One region of the Photobacterium sp. Alg240-V54 genome, then DNA from elsewhere that is predicted to be linked to it. Evidence: predicted binding sites of a transcription regulator. Region 1 holds the regulator's gene; each other region holds the start of a gene.
The links. The regulator PurR, encoded in region 1, represses purine synthesis genes. The targets are predictions, from matches to a motif close to TNANGNAAACGTTTNCNTNA.

Region 1 (6,302 bases):
CCTACGTGATTTCTCTTTATGGTCTATGGGCTCACTTGCTGGGGCTACATGGTCTGGTATTGGGTTAGCTTTTATAAGCCTTATCGTGATTTATTATTATTGTTACCGTCAAGCAAATGCACTTAATGCGTTTTTATTAGGTGAAGCCGAAGCCCGTCATATGGGGGTTGATGTTCAACACCTTAAACGCAGTTTAATTATTGTGTGTGCCGCAGGAGTTGGGATCACCGTTGCGATTACCGGCCCAATTGGTTTTATTGGTCTGGTTATTCCGCATTTAGGGCGCATGATTTCAGGCCCTAACCATAAGACATTGTTGCCAATATCGGCTATTTTAGGCGCTTTAATACTACTCGTCGCAGATATGATCGCCCGTAGTGCGTTTGCACCACAAGAACTTCCGGTAGGTATTATTACCGCTATTTTAGGCGCTCCATTTTTTATCTATCTACTTAATAAGCAAAAAGGCAGAATCGCATGACGGCGACACTCTCACACTCGACGGCGATTACAGCACGTAACTTACAGCTCACATTAGCCAATAAAGTGTTATTAGATAATTTCAGTATTGATATTAAAGCAGGTCAAGTTACTGCGCTATTAGGCCCTAATGGCGCGGGTAAAAGCACCTTGCTTAAAATCTTATGTGGTGAGATTTCACCTGAAAGTGGCGATGTGGCATTTTTCAATCGTGATATCAATGATTGGCAACGCGCAGAACTGGCGCGTCATTTAGGCATTCTACCGCAGCACAGTTCACTCTCTTTTAGCTTTACCTGTAAAGAAGTGGTAGAACTTGGCACTATGCCATTGTGTTTATCTCGCCAAGAAATCAATCACATCACTAACCAAACAATGGCTAATACCGATGTGCTTGAGCTTGCTCAGCGGTTGTATCCCACCTTATCTGGTGGTGAAAAACAACGGATCCATTTTGCACGAGTATTAACCCAATTAAGCCAAGCCGATGATAAATGCATTTTAATGTTAGATGAGCCAACTTCAGCCTTAGATTTAGCCCATCAACATAAAACGCTACAAATGGCACAAACGATGGCAGCTCAAGGTGCAGCGGTGATCGTGGTATTACATGATCTTAATTTAGCGGCCCAATATGCTCAGCGGATGGTAATTATTCAACATGGAAAAATTCAAGCCGATGGCACACCATGGCAAGCATTAAATCCGGCAGTGATTAATACTGTCTATGGTTGGCAAGTTTCTGTTCACCGCCATCCTATCCATGATTACCCTTATCTATTATCAGCATGTTAACTAACCACACATGATGAGTCCATCAAGTAAATTTCAGTAACACTACGATAAATTTGCTGAAATTTACGTTTTTTTGTTGATAGCATCAAATATTTTAATCCAAAACAATAGAATCGTTGCACTACGCGAAACACTCAGTAAAATGTGAACGCAAGCGATTACACTTGAAAAATATGTAATAATTATAAAGCCGCAAAATAGATGCGGATTTTGTTGTTGGATACTATTTAAGTATGTAACAGATACATAATCGGTGCCAAATTGAATAATTAACGAGACGACTAACGCAATAAGATGGATTTTATATCTCTCAGTGATTACTCAATTTGGTACCACACCATTGGCTAGAATCATTTCTAGCGCTCATTATTAGAAGAATAAATATGGCAACCATTAAAGATGTTGCACGTATGGCTGGTGTTTCAACGACAACAGTCTCACACGTGATCAATAAAACGCGCTTTGTCGCAGAAGCAACGCAGAAAAAAGTTCTTGCTGCCGTTGAAGATCTTAACTACGCACCAAGCGCAGTGGCACGCAGTTTAAAATGTAACACGACTCGTACCATCGGTATGCTGGTGACTAAATCAACCAACCCATTTTTTGCTGAAGTTGTGCATGGTGTTGAAGAGTATTGTTACCGTGAAGGTTACACTCTGATCTTATGTAATACCGAAGGCAACCTTTCTAAGCAACGCGATTACTTACGCATGTTGGCAGAAAAACGTGTCGATGGCTTATTAGTAATGTGTTCAGATCTCGATCAGAAGTTATTGGATCTACTTGAGCGCCAAAAAGATTTACCTATGGTAGTCATGGATTGGGGCCCAGAAAGCCCACATACTGATAAAATTCAAGATAATGCCGAACAAGGTGGCTATATTGCGACTAAATATTTTATCGAACATGGTCATACCCGTATCGGTTGTCTATCTGGCCACAATGATAAATCGACCTGTCGTGAGCGCTTAAAAGGCTTCAATAAAGCGATGACAGAAGCAAATTTAGAGGTTAACCAAGACTGGATCCTTGAAGGCGATTTTGAGTGTGATTCTGCTGTCGAAGCTGCTGAGAAATATATTGCGATGACTGATCGCCCAACCGCTATTTTTTGTTTTAATGACATTATGGCGATGGCACTGATTAGTACCTTTGAACAAGCGGGACTACGCGTACCGAATGACATTTCTATCATTGGTTATGACAACATTGATCTTGCGCCCTACTTTGCGCCGCCACTAACGACTATCCACCAGCCAAAACGTCGCTTAGGTAAAACAGCAATTAAAATTTTGATGGCACGAATGAAAGACAAAGATCACGAACCTCAAATTTTTGAAATGGCCCCTGCTATCGTTGAACGAAAATCTGTTAAAGATCTACGCTAATAGCGTTATCTATTTATCAAGCCAATAATTATATTGGCTTTTTTTTCCTATCAATATAATTCCCCTGCCTCTAAACGCTATTAAAACGTTGTTTCTTACCAAGAAATATGAGCGATATCACATATTCATCAGCTTTCATCAATATTCAAACTTCACTTGTTAAAAGATAGAATATAATGATTCATGTAAATACATATAATAGTAAGCAAAAGACTTACAAACTATAAATAAAACTTCGCTATTGATAAGTCTATTTATAGAGTAATACATGAATGATTTAAAGTAGTTCGTTTGTGATGTAAATAACTTTATTAATAAAAGTAAAACGACAACTACTTTAATGTTAGGTGACACTCATTTATTCACCGAGTAGAAGTATGGACAAACCAATATTAAAAGATTCATTAAAACTATTAGACCATTTAGGTAATGTAAAATCGCGTTCTATGTTTGGCGGTTTTGGTATTTTCGCAGGAGAAGCAATGTTTGCTCTTGTGGTAAATAATAAACTCCACCTACGTGCAAACGCGAAAACAGAAGAGGAATTTAAACAAGCGGGTTTAGAACCATATATTTATAAAAAACGTGGTTTCCCTGTCATTACAAAACATTACGCTATTCTTGATGAATGGTGGCAACACCCAGAGAAAATTGTCGAGCAGGCAAAATATTCTCTTGAGGCAGCACAAGCTGATAAAAAAGCCAAAGACTGCTGTACACCAGATAGAATTAAAGACTTACCCAACTTACGGCTTTCAAATGAACGAATGCTCAAAAAAGTAGGTATTAAAACTATCAAACAACTGCATGACATTGGCGCACTCGAAGCTTATAAGGCGTTACAAAAAACACAAGAAACGTCGTTAAGTATAGAATTGTTATGGGCACTTGAAGGTGCTATACATGGCCAACACTGGTCAGTAATACCAGAAAGCAGACGCAATGAACTGCTAGCAAAACTATAATAAATATATTCGTCAACTGGCTAAGTGACGCTTAAGAATAAAGAGGCCCAGTGCCTCTTTAATTTATTCTACTTTGGTATTAACACGCTATTTAAAGCATCCCTCGATAGAATGTAAATTAAAAATAATAGCTTAATATCATTTATTTAAATATATCGACTAATAGATGATATAAATATTAAATAAAACGTAATTTTTTTGTTTTATATTTTATTCATTTATCAGTTCTCTTCTGGCGTCTTAAACGTATTTTTAACGTTCGATAATGATTACTCACCATTCATCAACGTTTGCATATCATTGTGCCCACCACATTCTTTTTGCTGCCTCTCAAGGTTGTATTTGTTGCTGCAATTTCAACCAATTGCAATAATAAACAAATTTTTTCTTATTAAATGAAATACAATGTCACTTTTTCTGGTCTTGGTAGTTAAGAGTCGTTGTGACTTACTTTTTATAAGGACATTCCTTGCGTATATTAACCAAAAATACATTCTCATTATGGGTAAAACCTTTACTGTGGTTACAAGAACGCCATTTTGGAAAAGTACTCAATCCTGCTAAGTTATGGGGACGTAAGCCGGTACTCTTCTGGTTAGTGGCGGTGTTCTTTGGTTACCTTGATCGTAAAAAATCCCCACTTGATGCCGTGATACGTTCATTGGTTTGCGTTCGTGTATCACAACTCAATAACTGTGCCTTCTGTGTTGATGCTAACGGCATGAAACTCGCAGAACGCTGTCACTCAGTCGAGAAAATAAAAGCATTGGCAAATTGGCAATCTTCTAGCCACTTCTCCGCACAAGAGCAAGCGGTACTGACCTACACTGAAGCCATGACTATTACTGGTGAACACGTTAGTGACGAAATGCTTGCCGCTCTCGCAGCGTGGTATAGCAGTGATGATATCATCGAGTTAACCGCCTTAATTAGCTTTCAAAATTTATCCGCAAAATTTAATACTGCGCTTGACGTGCCTGCACAAGGTTTTTGCTCATTGCCAATTCAACCACAAACAAATAATGCTACTCAACAACCAACGACTAATGATTCTTCGACTTCAACTGAACAGCCACCAAGGAGCTTAGATGAAAAATAACAAAATTGTATTATTGGCTGTAATCGCTGTATTTATTGGTGCTTGGTTCTATTTTGATCTCGGGCATTTTCTAACCCTAGAATATGCCAAGCGCGAACAATTAGCGCTACAGGATCATATTGCTGAAAACCCAATAACGTCTTATATCAGCTTTTTTAGTCTGTACGTATTAGCCACTGCCCTTTCTATTCCTGGCGCATCAATTTTAACCCTGCTAGGTGCCGCGTTATTTGGCTTCTGGACCAGTTTGATCATGGTGTCGTTTGCCAGCACCATTGGCGCAACATTGGCATTTTTATCGAGCCGTTTTATCTTACGCGACTGGGTGCAAGCAAAGTTTGGTCAGCGTTTAACAACATTAAATCAAGGTATAGCCAAAGAAGGGGCTTTTTATTTACTGAGCTTACGTTTAATCCCCGTTTTTCCGTTTTTTCTAATCAACCTACTGATGGGATTAACAGCGATTAAAGCATGGACTTTTTTCTGGGTAAGCCAATTAGGTATGCTAGCCGGAACGGCGGTTTATATTAATGCCGGAACTCAACTAGGAAAAATAGAATCATTAAGCGGCATTATCTCTGCGCCCGTTTTAGTCTCTTTATTTTTATTGGGGCTGTTTCCACTCATCGCTAAATGGATTATGAAAGTTATGGAAAATAAAAAACGCTATCAACAATGGCAAAAACCGACCCACTTTGATCAAAATTTAGTGGTCATTGGCGCCGGTGCGGGTGGTTTAGTCAGTGCCTATATTGCTGCGGCAGTCAAAGCTGAAGTGACATTGATTGAACGCCACAAAATGGGCGGTGATTGTTTAAATACCGGTTGTGTACCCTCAAAAGCGCTTATTCGTGCCGCGCACACTGCTGCTGATATTAAAAATGCCGCTAAATTGGGTATCGATGCTCATATCGATAATGTCAATTTTGCACAAGTTATGGGCCGTATTCATAACGTGATAGCAAAAGTTGAACCGCATGATTCTATCGAACGTTACTCTAAACTCGGGGTTAACTGCGTAACGGGTGATGCCACAATCTTGTCACCATGGGAAGTTGAAGTGAATGGCGACCGTATTACAACTCGTAATATTGTAATAGCAACGGGCGCGCGTCCTCTTGTACCAGACATTCCAGGTTTAAAAACGGTTGATTACTTAACTTCAGACACCATCTGGCAACTTACTGCCCTTCCTAAACGGTTATTGATTTTAGGTGGTGGCCCGATTGGCTGTGAATTAGCACAGAGTTTCTGTCGATTAGGCGCTGAAGTAACAGTTGTTGAACGCTCATCACAACTATTGAGCCGTGAAGATACTGACGCTGCAACATTGGTTGAGCAAGCCCTCACCAGTGATGGTGTTAATGTTTTATTGCAACATAACGCTGTAAAGTTTGAATCGATTATTGATGATAACGGCGTTCGAACTCAACGAGCGTTGCTAGAACACAATAACCACCAGCTTGCTGTAGAGTTTGATGCGGTAATGGTCGCGTTGGGACGCGTAGCAAATGTACAAGGGTTTGGCTTAGAACAACTCGGCATTACCACAACTGAACGCGGCACTGTCGCTGT
Region 2 (6,302 bases), on a different contig from region 1:
GGAAGATATCTTTGTCTGGGTTCTCTGACTCCAAAAATAGCAGCTGGGCTACAACTAAGTTAGCCATATGATCTTCAACCTGACCGGTTAGGAAAATCACACGCTCTTTTAGGAGACGGGAATAAATATCGTAAGAACGCTCACCACGAGAAGTCTGCTCGACCACCATCGGTACCAGCGCATCCATAATCGGTGACATGCCGTTTTGTGCTTGGTAGCTCATAATCTTATTTCCCTAAAATAAATGGCCCGAATGAAAGTATTCACACGGACCATTGTTAGCAGAAGACTTGAGACAATGTCAAATCTCTACAGCAATTTCAGTAAATTAAGCAGCAGGATTCATTAGATCGTTGAAGCTAACTTCTTTATCTGAAACCTGAGCTTTAGCTAGAAGTGCATCAATTGCTTGCTCTTCTAGAGCAACGTTGCGCATATTATTCATTAGCTGCTCGTTGCTTGCGTAGTATTTAACTACTTCTGTTGGATCTTCGTATGCAGATGCCATTTCAGCGATGATTGCAGTTACGCGCTCTTCGTCTGCTTTTAGCTCTTCTGCTTTAATTACTTCACCAACTAGTAGGCCAACAACTACACGACGCTTAGCTTGTTCTTCGAACAATTCACGTGGTAGTTCAGGCATGTTCTTAGCATCGCCGCCAAAACGTTGTGCAGCTTGCTTACGTAGTGCTTCGATTTCTTGATCGATAAGCGCTGTAGGTACTGTGATGTCGTTTTGCTCAACAAGACCGTTAAGAACTTGATCTTTAATGCGACCTTTAACAGCTTGCTTAAGCTCACGCTCCATGTTCTTACGAACTTCAGTCTTAAGACCTTCAACAGAACCGTCTTCAACACCAAACTTAGCAACGAATTCTTCAGTTAGCTCAGGTAGTTGTTGTGCTTCTACTTTATGAAGAGTGATAGCAAATGCTGCAGACTTACCTTTTAGGTTTTCTGCGTGGTATTCTTCAGGGAAAGTTACTTCTACAGTAAACTCGTCGCCTGCTTTATGACCAACAACACCTTCTTCGAAACCAGGGATCATACGACCTTGGCCCATAGCAAGTGCGAAACCTTCAGCTTTACCGCCGTCGAATTCTTCGCCATCGATAGTACCAACGAAATCGATAGTTACACGGCTATCTGCGTCAGCTGCTGCTTCAACGTCAGTCCAAGTAGCTTGTTGCTTACGTAGTGTATCTAGCATGCCGTCAACGTCAGCATCAGTTACAGTTACAACTGGCTTCTCAACAACAACTTTGTCTAAACCAGCTAGTTCGATTTCTGGGAAAACTTCAAAAGAAGCTTTAAACACTAAATCTTTACCTTCAGCAATTTCTACTGGAGTGAAAGTTGGTGCGCCAGCTGGGTTGATCTGCTCTTTAACGATAGCTTCGATAAAGTGGCGGTGCATTACTTCACCTAGGATGTCTTGACGTACAGAAGCGCCAAACATTTTAGCAACCATCTTCATTGGTGCTTTACCTGGGCGGAAACCGTCAAAACGACGAGTTTTAGCAATTTTACGTAGTTCAGCAGCAACAGCATCTTCGATGTTTGCAGCAGGAACTGTAATAGTTAGGTGGCGTTCTAGACCTTCAGTGGTTTCAACAGTAACTTGCATTATATTTAACCTCAAAACTTAACTCAGTGTTTCTGAGTGATGTTGCCGAACAGCCATTTACTGACGGTGGCATCCTTTCGTGTTACAGCTCGAAAACCATAACGCCTAAATTCTTTCTTAAAGATTCTGAGAGTAGATAGCCTACTTCTCAGAGCGCGCTATTATAACGACACCTTTAGGTGACGTCGAGGTAGATACCTTATTAACGCGAACGATCTCTCTGACTGCATTACAAGATAGGGGCTAGAAATATCATTTCAAGGGGAAAAATGAAAAAAATCGCATTTTAACGGTTTTTTGTGGTTCAAATGTTGGAAAAACGAGCTAATAAGACAGATAACAATATTTTATTATCGAGCCTAATACTAAAATTTTGCATGCTCAATTCGATGACAATTTGCACAGAGTAAAAGACATTTGTCTAATTCATCCATATGCATTGTTGAAAATTTCAAAGATCGTACTCTACTTAGAATAAAGTCTTTTTGAGTAGGATCTTTATGATGAAAATCAAAAATTGCTGGATGGCCTGTAATGCCGCATCTTTCACATTTCCCGCCTTTATACTCAATACATTGATTTTTTAAACGTCGCTGCCGCTGTAAGGTTTGTAAATTTATACAAGCCTTACAATAAGAATGTGTTTTACCTTTCCTATCTGCGCGTAAATAAAATTCAGATATTGGCTTACAAATCTCACACCTCGGGCAACGCTGCATATAATTCACTATTTGGTTTGATTTTTTAAACTCAACTAAATATAGATAAGGCTAAGCAACAGAGAAAGAATTTCAATTAAAAGCTAAATACATCAAATTTTAGATAAAAAAAAGCCAGCTAATAATAGCTGGCTTTTAAAAAGTGGCGTCCCCTGCAGGATTCGAACCTGCGACCACATACTTAGCTTACCACTACAGTTTTCACTGCCACCTTTGGTGTTTGTAGTCTGGACTATATCATCACCCACAGCATTATCTGTTTGGGTGGAGGGCGCTAGTGATGTATTACACAATGAGATCGCATTGCATCATCTAGTCTCTGCACCTTCTCTACACGCCTGTAGAGCTTGGCTCAAGATTGCCACCGCCATTACGCGCTGAGGTTTCCTTGAATTCACCCTCTCCACTGTAACTGTTTCCAGATACAGGCTCCTCTCTTAAAGGTACGTGCTCTATCCAACTGAGCTAAGGGGACAATTTTTAATATTAATCGTTAACTTTTATAGTGTATAAACTTAACGATTAACACTACAACATGATATGACATCAGGTTATGCGACGAATTATACGTAGCTATCATATAAGGTCAATCTCTTTGCTTCATTTTTCATGCTTAAAACAACTGACTGGTTAAAGATACAACAAAAAAACCATGATTGAAGATATTTTGAGAAGAAACAATCGCTCACAGCAACAAGTTAGCCGCATGTTTATCACTCTTTTTCGATTACTCATCACTGCTTCAACACTTAAATCAGAGTGATAGCAAAATATAAAATCAAATAGCAATCGTTTGCCTAATGGCAATTCCATTCATAATCTGCCACAATATTGGCGTTGATACGTTCAACCAACACAACAAGGATCACCATGAGCGCTCAAATTATTGATGGGAAAATTATCTCCCAAACTGTACGACAGGAAGTTGCCGCCAGAGTAAAAGCACGCACCGATGCCGGATTACGCGCACCTGGATTAGCTGTTGTTCTCGTAGGTCAGGATCCAGCCTCACAGATCTACGTTGGTAGTAAACGCAAAGCCTGTGAAGAAGTCGGGTTTATTTCAAAATCATTTGATCTACCAACCACAGCGACTGAACAACAATTACTCGATTTAATTGATGAGCTTAATCAAGATCCAACCATGGATGGTATTTTAGTACAATTACCATTACCTGCAGGTATAGACACCACCCGTATTCTTGAACGCATCGATCCTGAAAAAGATGTCGATGGTTTTCACCCTTACAATGTCGGTCGCCTAAGTCAACGTATTCCTAAATTACGTTCATGCACACCAAAAGGCATTATTACACTACTGGAACGCTACAATATTGAAGTACGCGGCAAACATGCTGTTATTGTGGGTGCATCAAACATTGTCGGACGACCAATGACACTTGAGTTGTTATTAGCAGGAGCTACTACAACGACTTGTCACCGTTTCACACAAGATCTTGAAGGTCATGTCCGTCAAGCTGATATTCTTGTGGTCGCCGTTGGCAAAGCTAATTTTATTCCTGGAAACTGGATCAAAGAAGGCGCAACAGTGATTGATGTCGGTATTAACCGTCTTGAAAATGGTAAGTTGTGCGGAGATGTAGAATTTGATGTCGCTTGCCAGCGTGCCAAACATATCACACCTGTACCTGGTGGTGTCGGGCCAATGACGGTTGCGACCCTGATTGAAAATACGTTACTAGCCTGCGAGCAATATCATTCAGCCTAAGTAAATGCCTCTTAATGAGGCTGCACTGTTATTAAACACAAAAAGCGAGTATATCAATACTCGCTTTTTTATTAACTTATGCTTTGTTGTTGATGAGATCCGTATTCTCTACACTAACTTTAACTTGTTTACCCAATAAGTTAATCAGCATAAATGATCGCTTCTCACCATCAGCTTCCTGATAAATCGCATCAAGGCCTTTAAATTTACCTTGCTGTAAAATCAGTTTATCGCCTTGTTGTGGTAATGATTCAAACATATGATCATGTGAACCATTATCTTCATTAAGCATTAAATTATAAATAAGTTCTTCACTTACTATCTGTGGCATTGCCCCTTGACGAATAAAATCAGCAACACCACGCGTTGAACGCACTGTTGTAAAACTTAATTTTTCAGGATCAAACGTCACAAAAACATAACTTGGAAATAGTGGCTCATGACACTCACAACGTTTACCACGCACAATCTTTTCAACAACAACTTGCGGGTAATAACATTCAGCCCCTTGACGATCAAGATTGATCACTGCGCGTTCTTGCTCACTACGCTTACAATAAAGTAGATACCAATCTTTCATCATCAACCTCAATTAAATCTTAACTTTACTCAGTATATACAAATCAATGCTAATTTTCATCTTCCACCACAACAGCCCAATTTTGATTAACATTGGAATTATATTCTATGGTTATTGGTCCATGTAATATGATTGACCAATATCCCTGCGCTTAATTTGTAACATATATGAATATTCTCACAGGGTGATATAACCACCCAATATAATACTAAAAAACAATATAAAACCCTAAATATAAACAACCAAATAGTGTAAGATATAGATAATGGTAATGGAATTTGATTTTTCATAATTGATCAATATATATACAATTGCTTATTTATCAATTGGTTGTAATGTTTTATCATTGTTTATTAAATGTAAAAACTTGCAGTCAAATATATTGTGCTTTATAAACCTACATGAATGAGCAAACACACTAATTAAAATAAAATAGAGAATCTTATGAGTCATAATAGTAGTGGTACCCTTCTGGGCCACCCAAAAGGCTTGTTCCTTTTATTTGGAACAGAGCTATGGGAACGCTTTTCTTATTACGCGATGCGCGCCATCTTGGTTTTATACTTAACAGATAAAACCATTAACGGCGGCCTTGGCTGGACCACAGAAGAAGCACTTAACTTATACGGTATCTACACAGGCTTAGTTTATTTTACTCCTCTTATTGGTGGTTGGATTGCCGACAACATTTTAGGTCAACGTCGCTCAATTATTATTGGTGGTGTATTAATGGCCATTGGTCAATTTACACTTGCTTTACCTCACAGCGTGGTTGATCCCCATGCCGTTACTGCTTTCTATGTTGGTTTAGCCTTCCTTATTGTCGGTAATGGTTTATTTAAGCCAAACATTTCAACCATGGTTGGTGATTTATACCCTGAAGGTGATAACCGTCGTGATGGCGCCTTTACGATTTTCTATATGGGTATTAATATCGGCTCACTACTCGCGGGGGTGATTGCTGGTACCGCATCTGCTGTTTACGGTTGGAAAGCTGGCTTCTTATGTGCTGGTGTTGGCATGTTGATGAGCCTATTAATTCAAGTTTTCTTCGCTCAACGTTACTTAGGCGATATCGGTACTGTACCTGCCGCTGTGCGTGATGCTGAAAAAAATGCCAGTGGTAAAAAAGAGCCACTAACTAAAATTGAGCGTGATCGCTTAAAAGTAATTTTAGTTATGTGTACGTTTGTGATTGTTTTCTGGGCAGGCTTTGAACAAGCTGGCGGCCTAATGAATATTTACTCGCAAGAATATACCAACCGTATGATTGGCGATTTTGAAGTACCAGCAGCATGGTTCCAATCATTAAACCCGTTCTTCATTATTATCTGCGCACCTATTTTAGCGGCACTTTGGGTTCGAATGGGTAAGAGTGAACCAAACTCACCGGTTAAATTTGCGTTAGCGATGTTCTCGCTTGCACTTGGTTTTGCTTGTATGATCGGTGCGGCACTAGAGCAAAACGGTGATGTAACCGTTAAGACATCGATGATGTGGCTGGTTGGTGCATACTTCTTCCATACCATTGGTGAACTATGTCTATCACCAATTGGTTTATCAATGGTAACTAAATTAGCGCCACTACGCTTAGCATCATTGATGATGGGTGCATGGTTTGGTGCTAATGCGATTGCAAACTACATTG
Region 3 (6,302 bases), on a different contig from region 1:
GGTAGTCGTTCGGCATCCATTGATGGTCGCGAATCGGCGTTCCATTTTGCAAAAGCGTTAGCCGCTAATAATTATGTGGTCACTAGTGGGCTAGCATTGGGGATTGATGGTCAGGCACATCAAGGGGCATTGCAAGCCGGTGGATTAACTATTGCGGTATTAGGCTCAGGGCTTGATCAGATTTACCCGGCTCGACATCGTACATTGGCAGCCAGTATTGTTGAACAAGGTGCATTAGTGTCAGAGTTTTGGCCACAACAACAGCCGTGTCCGCAAAACTTTCCGCGTCGAAATCGTATTATTAGTGGTTTATCAACTGGAGTATTAGTGATTGAAGCGGCGCAAAAAAGTGGCTCATTAATTACCGCTCGTTATGCGTTGGAGCAAGGACGAGAGGTTTTTGCACTGCCAGGTTCGATTCATAATCCTGCCAGTCGTGGCTGTAATGCGCTGATTAAATCAGGTGCTAAACTGGTAGAAAGTCCGGCTGATATTTATGAAGAGGTAGGAAGCCTGACAGAATGTGCAATAAACAATCAAATAGGCGTGCCTTTAGCAACGAAGCAAAATGAAGAATTGCCATTTCCTGCACTGTTGGCTAACGTAGGCACCGAAGCAACACCCGTAGATGTCGTTGCTGAACGCTGTAAACAACCCATCCACCAAATTTTACCGCAATTATTAGAATTAGAACTGTCCGGTTGGGTGACTGCAGTGCCCGGTGGTTATATCAGAACGAGGAGGGGCTAGTTATGATGGATATTCTTATGTATCTATTTGAAACCTATATTCAAAGCGAAGCTGAGTTATTAGTCGATCAAGACGAACTCTCAGAGGAACTTCTGCGTGCAGGTTTTCATCAGGATGATATTTACAAGTCCTTAGAGTGGCTTGAAAAACTGGCTGCTTTACAAGAAACAGAAAACACACCGTATGTTAATCATAGCGCGATAACGTCAATGCGCATCTATACCGACAAAGAAATGTTACGTATGGATACAGCGTGTCGAGGTTTTTTGCTTTACCTTGAGCAAATTGATGTTCTTAATGCAGATACGCGAGAAATGGTGATTGATCGCGTAATGGAGCTCGATACTCAAGAATTTATACTTGATGATCTAAAGTGGATTATTCTGATGGTGCTGTTTAATGCTCCTGGAAATGAAGCGGCTTATGATCAGGTAGAAGAATTATTATATGGCGCAGAAGATGGAGGTCTACATTAATAATGACCACCGACAGTGAACCCTTATTTGCAGCCCATGAACACGCATTACAACATCAATCATGTCCACAGTGCAACGCTGATTTAGTGATGCGTTTTGGCAAGCATGGCCCTTTTTTGGGGTGTGAACATTATCCTAAGTGTGATTATATTCAGCCCCTTAAACAAAATGATGGTCACATAGTTAAACTGCTCGATATGCCATGTCCTGAATGTGCTCAGCCATTGGTTTTACGCCAAGGTCGCTATGGAATGTTTATTGGTTGTTCAGCATACCCTGAATGTCATTACCTTGCATCGCCAGAAAAAAAACCTCAGCAAACTGATATTAATTGTCCTGAATGTCATCAGGGGCATTTAGTTGAGCGCAAATCACGCTATGGCAAACTGTTTTATGCGTGTGATAAATACCCGCAATGCCGTTTTGCCGTTAATAATAAACCCGTGATTGGTACATGCCAGCAGTGTGGATTTGGCTTGTTGCTAGAAAAGAAATTAGTCAGTGGTATCAAATTGCAGTGCGCTGATCGAAAATGCAATGCTTATCAAGATGTTGAAAAATAAGTTAATTAACGATGAAAACTAAAGGCCTGCATAATAGTGCAGGCTTTTTTTATAGGCTATTTAGTGTGGTAGTGCAGGAAAATACTGTGGCGGTAATATTTGCCCTAATAACATTAACTGATATTGCAATAGCTCTGGGGTTGCCGCACAGACATTAATATGGCCCATTTTACGACCGTCACGTTTTTCTTTGCCATACCAATGTACATGACAATTTTCTAAAGCTAATACCGCTTCGGGAACGCTATCTTGGCCGAGAATATTGATCATAGCACTTGGACGAATAAGATCGGTGCCGCCTAATGGTAAATCGCACACTGCTCGAAGATGGTTCTCAAATTGGCATGTCTCTGCGCCTTGTTGAGTCCAATGGCCTGAATTATGGACGCGAGGGGCGATTTCATTAACTAATAATTGACCATTAACTTCAAAAAATTCCAACGCCAGCACGCCAATATAATTTAATTGTTTCGCCACCGCGGTGAACATTTGTTGTGCTTGTTGTTGTAGGGCACTGTCACCGACAATGGCAGTTGATAAGCTAAGTACGCCATCAGTATGAACATTTTCACTGAGGGTATAGGTTTTAATCTCCCCTTTAGCATTTCGCGCACCAATTAAAGATACTTCACGATCAAAACCAATAAATTTTTCTGCCACAATCGCTTGGTTATCACTTGCCGCGATACATTGTGCCATTTCTGCCCACACTGATTCAATTTGATCGTGAGTTTTTAAGCGCCATTGGCCTTTACCGTCATAACCACCTAAGGCACTTTTTAATACCAACGGTAATCCAATTGCAGTAATCGCAGCGTCTAAATCTGCACGATTATTAATAATATGGTATGGCGCATTAGCAACTTGAGCATTGGTTAATAAGTTTTTTTCAATGCGGCGATCGCCACCGGCTTTGATGGCATCAGGGTGAGGCTTAAATTTACCACTGGCCGCGCAGAGGTTTAAAATTGCATCTGGAATATGTTCAAATTCAGCGGTAATAACATCGGCTGCGGCAATGGCTTCAATCAGTGATAATGATTGGCACTGTTGGGTTAGAGGGTGTACAACATTGGTGGTAGTTACATCGTAGGCGATAACATTAATATTCAGTGGTGCGCCGGCGAGTGCCATCATTCGTGCAAGTTGGCCAGCACCAAGTACCAGTACCTGATTCATTATGCATCCTCAGCCGGATTAGGGTTCTCAAGTACAGTATCGGTTTGTTGCTGGCGGAAAGCTTCAACAGCCGCTAAAACCTCAGGGTTGTGGGTTGCAATGATTTGAGCAGCTAATAAACCGGCATTGGCAGCACCTGCTTCACCAATTGCAAGGGTGCCAACGGCGATACCTTTTGGCATTTGCACAATTGATAATAGTGAGTCCATGCCTTTTAAAGCGCGAGATTGCACCGGTACACCCAGCACTGGCAAACTGGTAAACGCAGCGGTCATGCCTGGTAAATGTGCAGCGCCGCCAGCACCAGCAATAATGACACTAATACCGCGATTGCGGGCTGTTTCAGCATACTCTGCTAATAGATGAGGAGTACGGTGAGCTGAAACCACTTTAGTTTCGTAAGCAACGTTAAAGCGCTCGAGCATTTCTGCGGCATGTTGCATGGTTGGCCAATCAGATTTTGATCCCATGATAATTCCAACTTTCATTCCGATCTCCTATAGGTAATGAACGACTAAAGTGTTATTTACGCCATTATACGGTGATTTACTCCAAAGGAAAACGTTTGCGTCGGTAAAGTTACGCTATGATTAACCTTAAATGGTGTTGTTAAGCATGTGTCGGTATGATGATTATCTAACTAAAAAATAAAATATCAGCTGAATAAAGAGCAGAGGAATTTGTGGCAAATATTACCCAAGTAGTGACAGCGTTAAAGCAAGGTCAAGTGATTGGATATCCAACCGAGGCGGTATTTGGTGTTGGTTGTGATCCTGATAATCAACAGGCTGTGAATAAATTATTAGCCTTAAAACAGCGCCCAATAGAAAAAGGCTTAATCTTAATTGCTGCTGACTATGAGCAGTTATTACCTTATATCGATGATAGTCAATTAACACCGCAGCAAAAACAAACGGTATTGGCATCATGGCCGGGGCCTGTAACCTGGGTAATGCCAACCAAATCTAATGTACCTGCTTTTTTAACCGGTCAATTTACTACCATTGCAGTACGAGTAACGGATCATCCATTAGTGCAACAATTATGTCGTCAGTTTGGTAAGCCTCTAACGTCAACCAGTGCCAATTTAACTGGGCTTGAACCAGGACGAACGGTAGCTGATGTTGAGCAGCAACTTGGGGATAAACTGGCAGCGATACTTGACGGTGAAACCGGAGGCCGTACTAATCCTTCTGAAATTCGAGATGCCCAAACGGGTAATATTTTCCGTCAGGGGTAATTAATGACTGATCGTGAGCAAATCGAGCTTAATAAGCACGCAGTAAAAACGTTTTTATTCCAACTTCAAGACACTATTTGTCAGGCTTTGGCACAACAAGAGAGTAATGCCGAGTTTGAACAAGATCAATGGCAACGAGAGCAAGGTGGCGGTGGTCGTAGTCGAGTATTGCGCAATGGCGCAGTATTTGAGCAAGCGGGGGTTAACTTTTCTCATGTCTATGGCGATGAGATGCCAGCATCCGCGACTGCTCACCGTCCGGAACTAGCTGGTCGACGTTTTGAAGCGATGGGGGTGTCATTAGTTATTCACCCTCGCAACCCTTATGTACCAACCTCTCATGCCAATGTTCGCTTCTTCATCGCAGAAAAAGACGGTGAAGCACCAGTTTGGTGGTTTGGTGGTGGCTTTGATCTTACCCCGTTTTACCCTTTTGATGACGATTGCCAGCATTGGCATGATACTGCCAAAGCGATTTGTGCTCCGTTTGGTGATGATGTTTATTCACAACATAAAGCATGGTGTGATAAATACTTCTTCTTACCGCATCGCGATGAAACTCGTGGTATTGGTGGGCTGTTTTTTGACGATCTCAATCAATGGGGATTTGATAAGAGCTTTGCTTATACGCAAGCGGTTGGTAATGGTTTTGTTGATGCCTATATACCGATAGTCGCTCAGCGACATCAATTACCTTATGGTGAGCGCGAACGTGAATTTCAACTTTATCGTCGTGGACGTTATGTCGAATTTAACTTGGTTTATGATCGTGGCACCTTATTTGGCTTACAAAGTGGCGGAAGAACGGAATCTATTTTAATGTCGATGCCACCATTAGCGCGCTGGGAATATTGCTATCAGCCAGAACCTAATTCAGCAGAAGCGCGGTTGTATCTAGATTATTTAAAGCCGCGAGAGTGGTAGTTAATTATTGAGCTCAGATCTTAAAGTGATAGAGCCTCTTAATATAAAGGGAGAATTCGTATATGGATAAGTACGTCGTATTTGGTAACCCGATCGGGCAAAGTAAATCTCCGTTCATCCATACATTGTTTGCCCGCCAAACGAGCCAGCAGATGACATACACCAGTCAACTAGTAGCGCTTGATGGTTTTGTACAAGCGGCAGATGCATTTTTTCAGGATGGCGGTAAAGGTTGTAACATCACGGTGCCATTTAAAGAGCAAGCTTATCAATATGCGACCATGCTGACCGAGCGTGCTCGTTTGGCTGGTGCGGTAAATACACTTAAAAAATTGGATGATGGTGGTGTGTTAGGTGATAACACCGATGGTGAAGGGCTGGTACAAGATCTCATCACTCAGCATGTTGAGCTAAAAGATCAACGCATCTTATTATTAGGTGCAGGTGGTGCTGCTCGTGGGGTGATCTTGCCATTATTAGCACAACAACCTCAACAATTGGTTATTGCAAATCGTACTGTAAGCAAAGCACAACAATTAGCAGAGTTGTTTTCTGCTTTCGGTAATGTTGTTGCATTAGAGCAAGCTCAACTTGAGAGCCAAACTTTTGATGTGATCATTAATTCAACCTCAGCCAGTTTATCTGGGGATGTGCCAGCGATATCATCTACGGTGGTTGGTACGAATACTACATGCTATGACATGGTTTATGGCTCAACGATCACCTCTTTTAATAGTTGGGCAAAAGAGCATGGCGCAGTTAAAACGTTAGATGGATTAGGAATGCTCGTTGGACAAGCAGCGGAAAGCTTTGTGCTATGGCGCGGCCTTCGTCCAGGAGCGAAACAAGTACAACGCGAGTTACGCCGAACTTTACAAGAGTAAAAGTAATGAACCAAGATATTTTATTTTCAGATATCCAATCATGGGATGCCGTTCGACAAGCTGTTAACTTTCCAGCTCAACAGGGAGGGGCATTGATTATCTGCTGGGTTACCCTAGCCTGGTTACAACAGCATAGTGGTAAGGCTTTAAATAACCAAGCTGATATCTTGGCTGAGTTTTCTTCATTGCGGTTTGATCTAGAAGAACTAGCCGAAGTGATGATTGAAGATGAATCTTTTGATGATAACGGAGATATCGTTATTGAATGATTGGATATCAAAAGTAA

Region 2: a site for PurR is predicted at 3,128-3,147, ahead of folD (bifunctional methylenetetrahydrofolate dehydrogenase/methenyltetrahydrofolate cyclohydrolase FolD). Genes of this name have one in related genera too.
Region 3: a site for PurR is predicted at 3,522-3,541, ahead of purE (5-(carboxyamino)imidazole ribonucleotide mutase). Genes of this name have one in related genera too.

What each region holds. Positions count from the first base shown of each region.
Region 1 is NZ_UNRL01000004.1:146,606-152,907, reverse strand. Features, by position in the region: gene G6R09_RS12450 (iron ABC transporter permease) at 1-481, shown strand, start outside; gene G6R09_RS12445 (heme ABC transporter ATP-binding protein) at 478-1,275, shown strand; gene purR (HTH-type transcriptional repressor PurR) at 1,659-2,663, shown strand; gene G6R09_RS12435 (TfoX/Sxy family DNA transformation protein) at 3,041-3,628, shown strand; gene G6R09_RS12430 (carboxymuconolactone decarboxylase family protein) at 4,098-4,727, shown strand; gene G6R09_RS12425 (FAD-dependent oxidoreductase) at 4,717-6,302, shown strand, end outside.
Region 2 is NZ_UNRL01000003.1:364,669-370,970, forward strand. Features, by position in the region: gene clpP (ATP-dependent Clp endopeptidase proteolytic subunit ClpP) at 1-223, opposite strand, end outside; gene tig (trigger factor) at 329-1,627, opposite strand; gene folD (bifunctional methylenetetrahydrofolate dehydrogenase/methenyltetrahydrofolate cyclohydrolase FolD) at 3,217-4,074, shown strand; gene rfaH (transcription/translation regulatory transformer protein RfaH) at 4,151-4,654, opposite strand; gene G6R09_RS10685 (peptide MFS transporter) at 5,099-6,302, shown strand, end outside.
Region 3 is NZ_UNRL01000014.1:70,217-76,518, forward strand. Features, by position in the region: gene dprA (DNA-processing protein DprA) at 1-750, shown strand, start outside; gene G6R09_RS19315 (DUF494 family protein) at 753-1,226, shown strand; gene G6R09_RS19320 (type I DNA topoisomerase) at 1,229-1,789, shown strand; gene G6R09_RS19325 (5-(carboxyamino)imidazole ribonucleotide synthase) at 1,850-2,968, opposite strand; gene purE (5-(carboxyamino)imidazole ribonucleotide mutase) at 2,968-3,456, opposite strand; gene tsaC (L-threonylcarbamoyladenylate synthase type 1 TsaC) at 3,651-4,208, shown strand; gene hemF (oxygen-dependent coproporphyrinogen oxidase) at 4,212-5,132, shown strand; gene aroE (shikimate dehydrogenase) at 5,195-6,016, shown strand; gene G6R09_RS19350 (DUF1488 domain-containing protein) at 6,022-6,285, shown strand.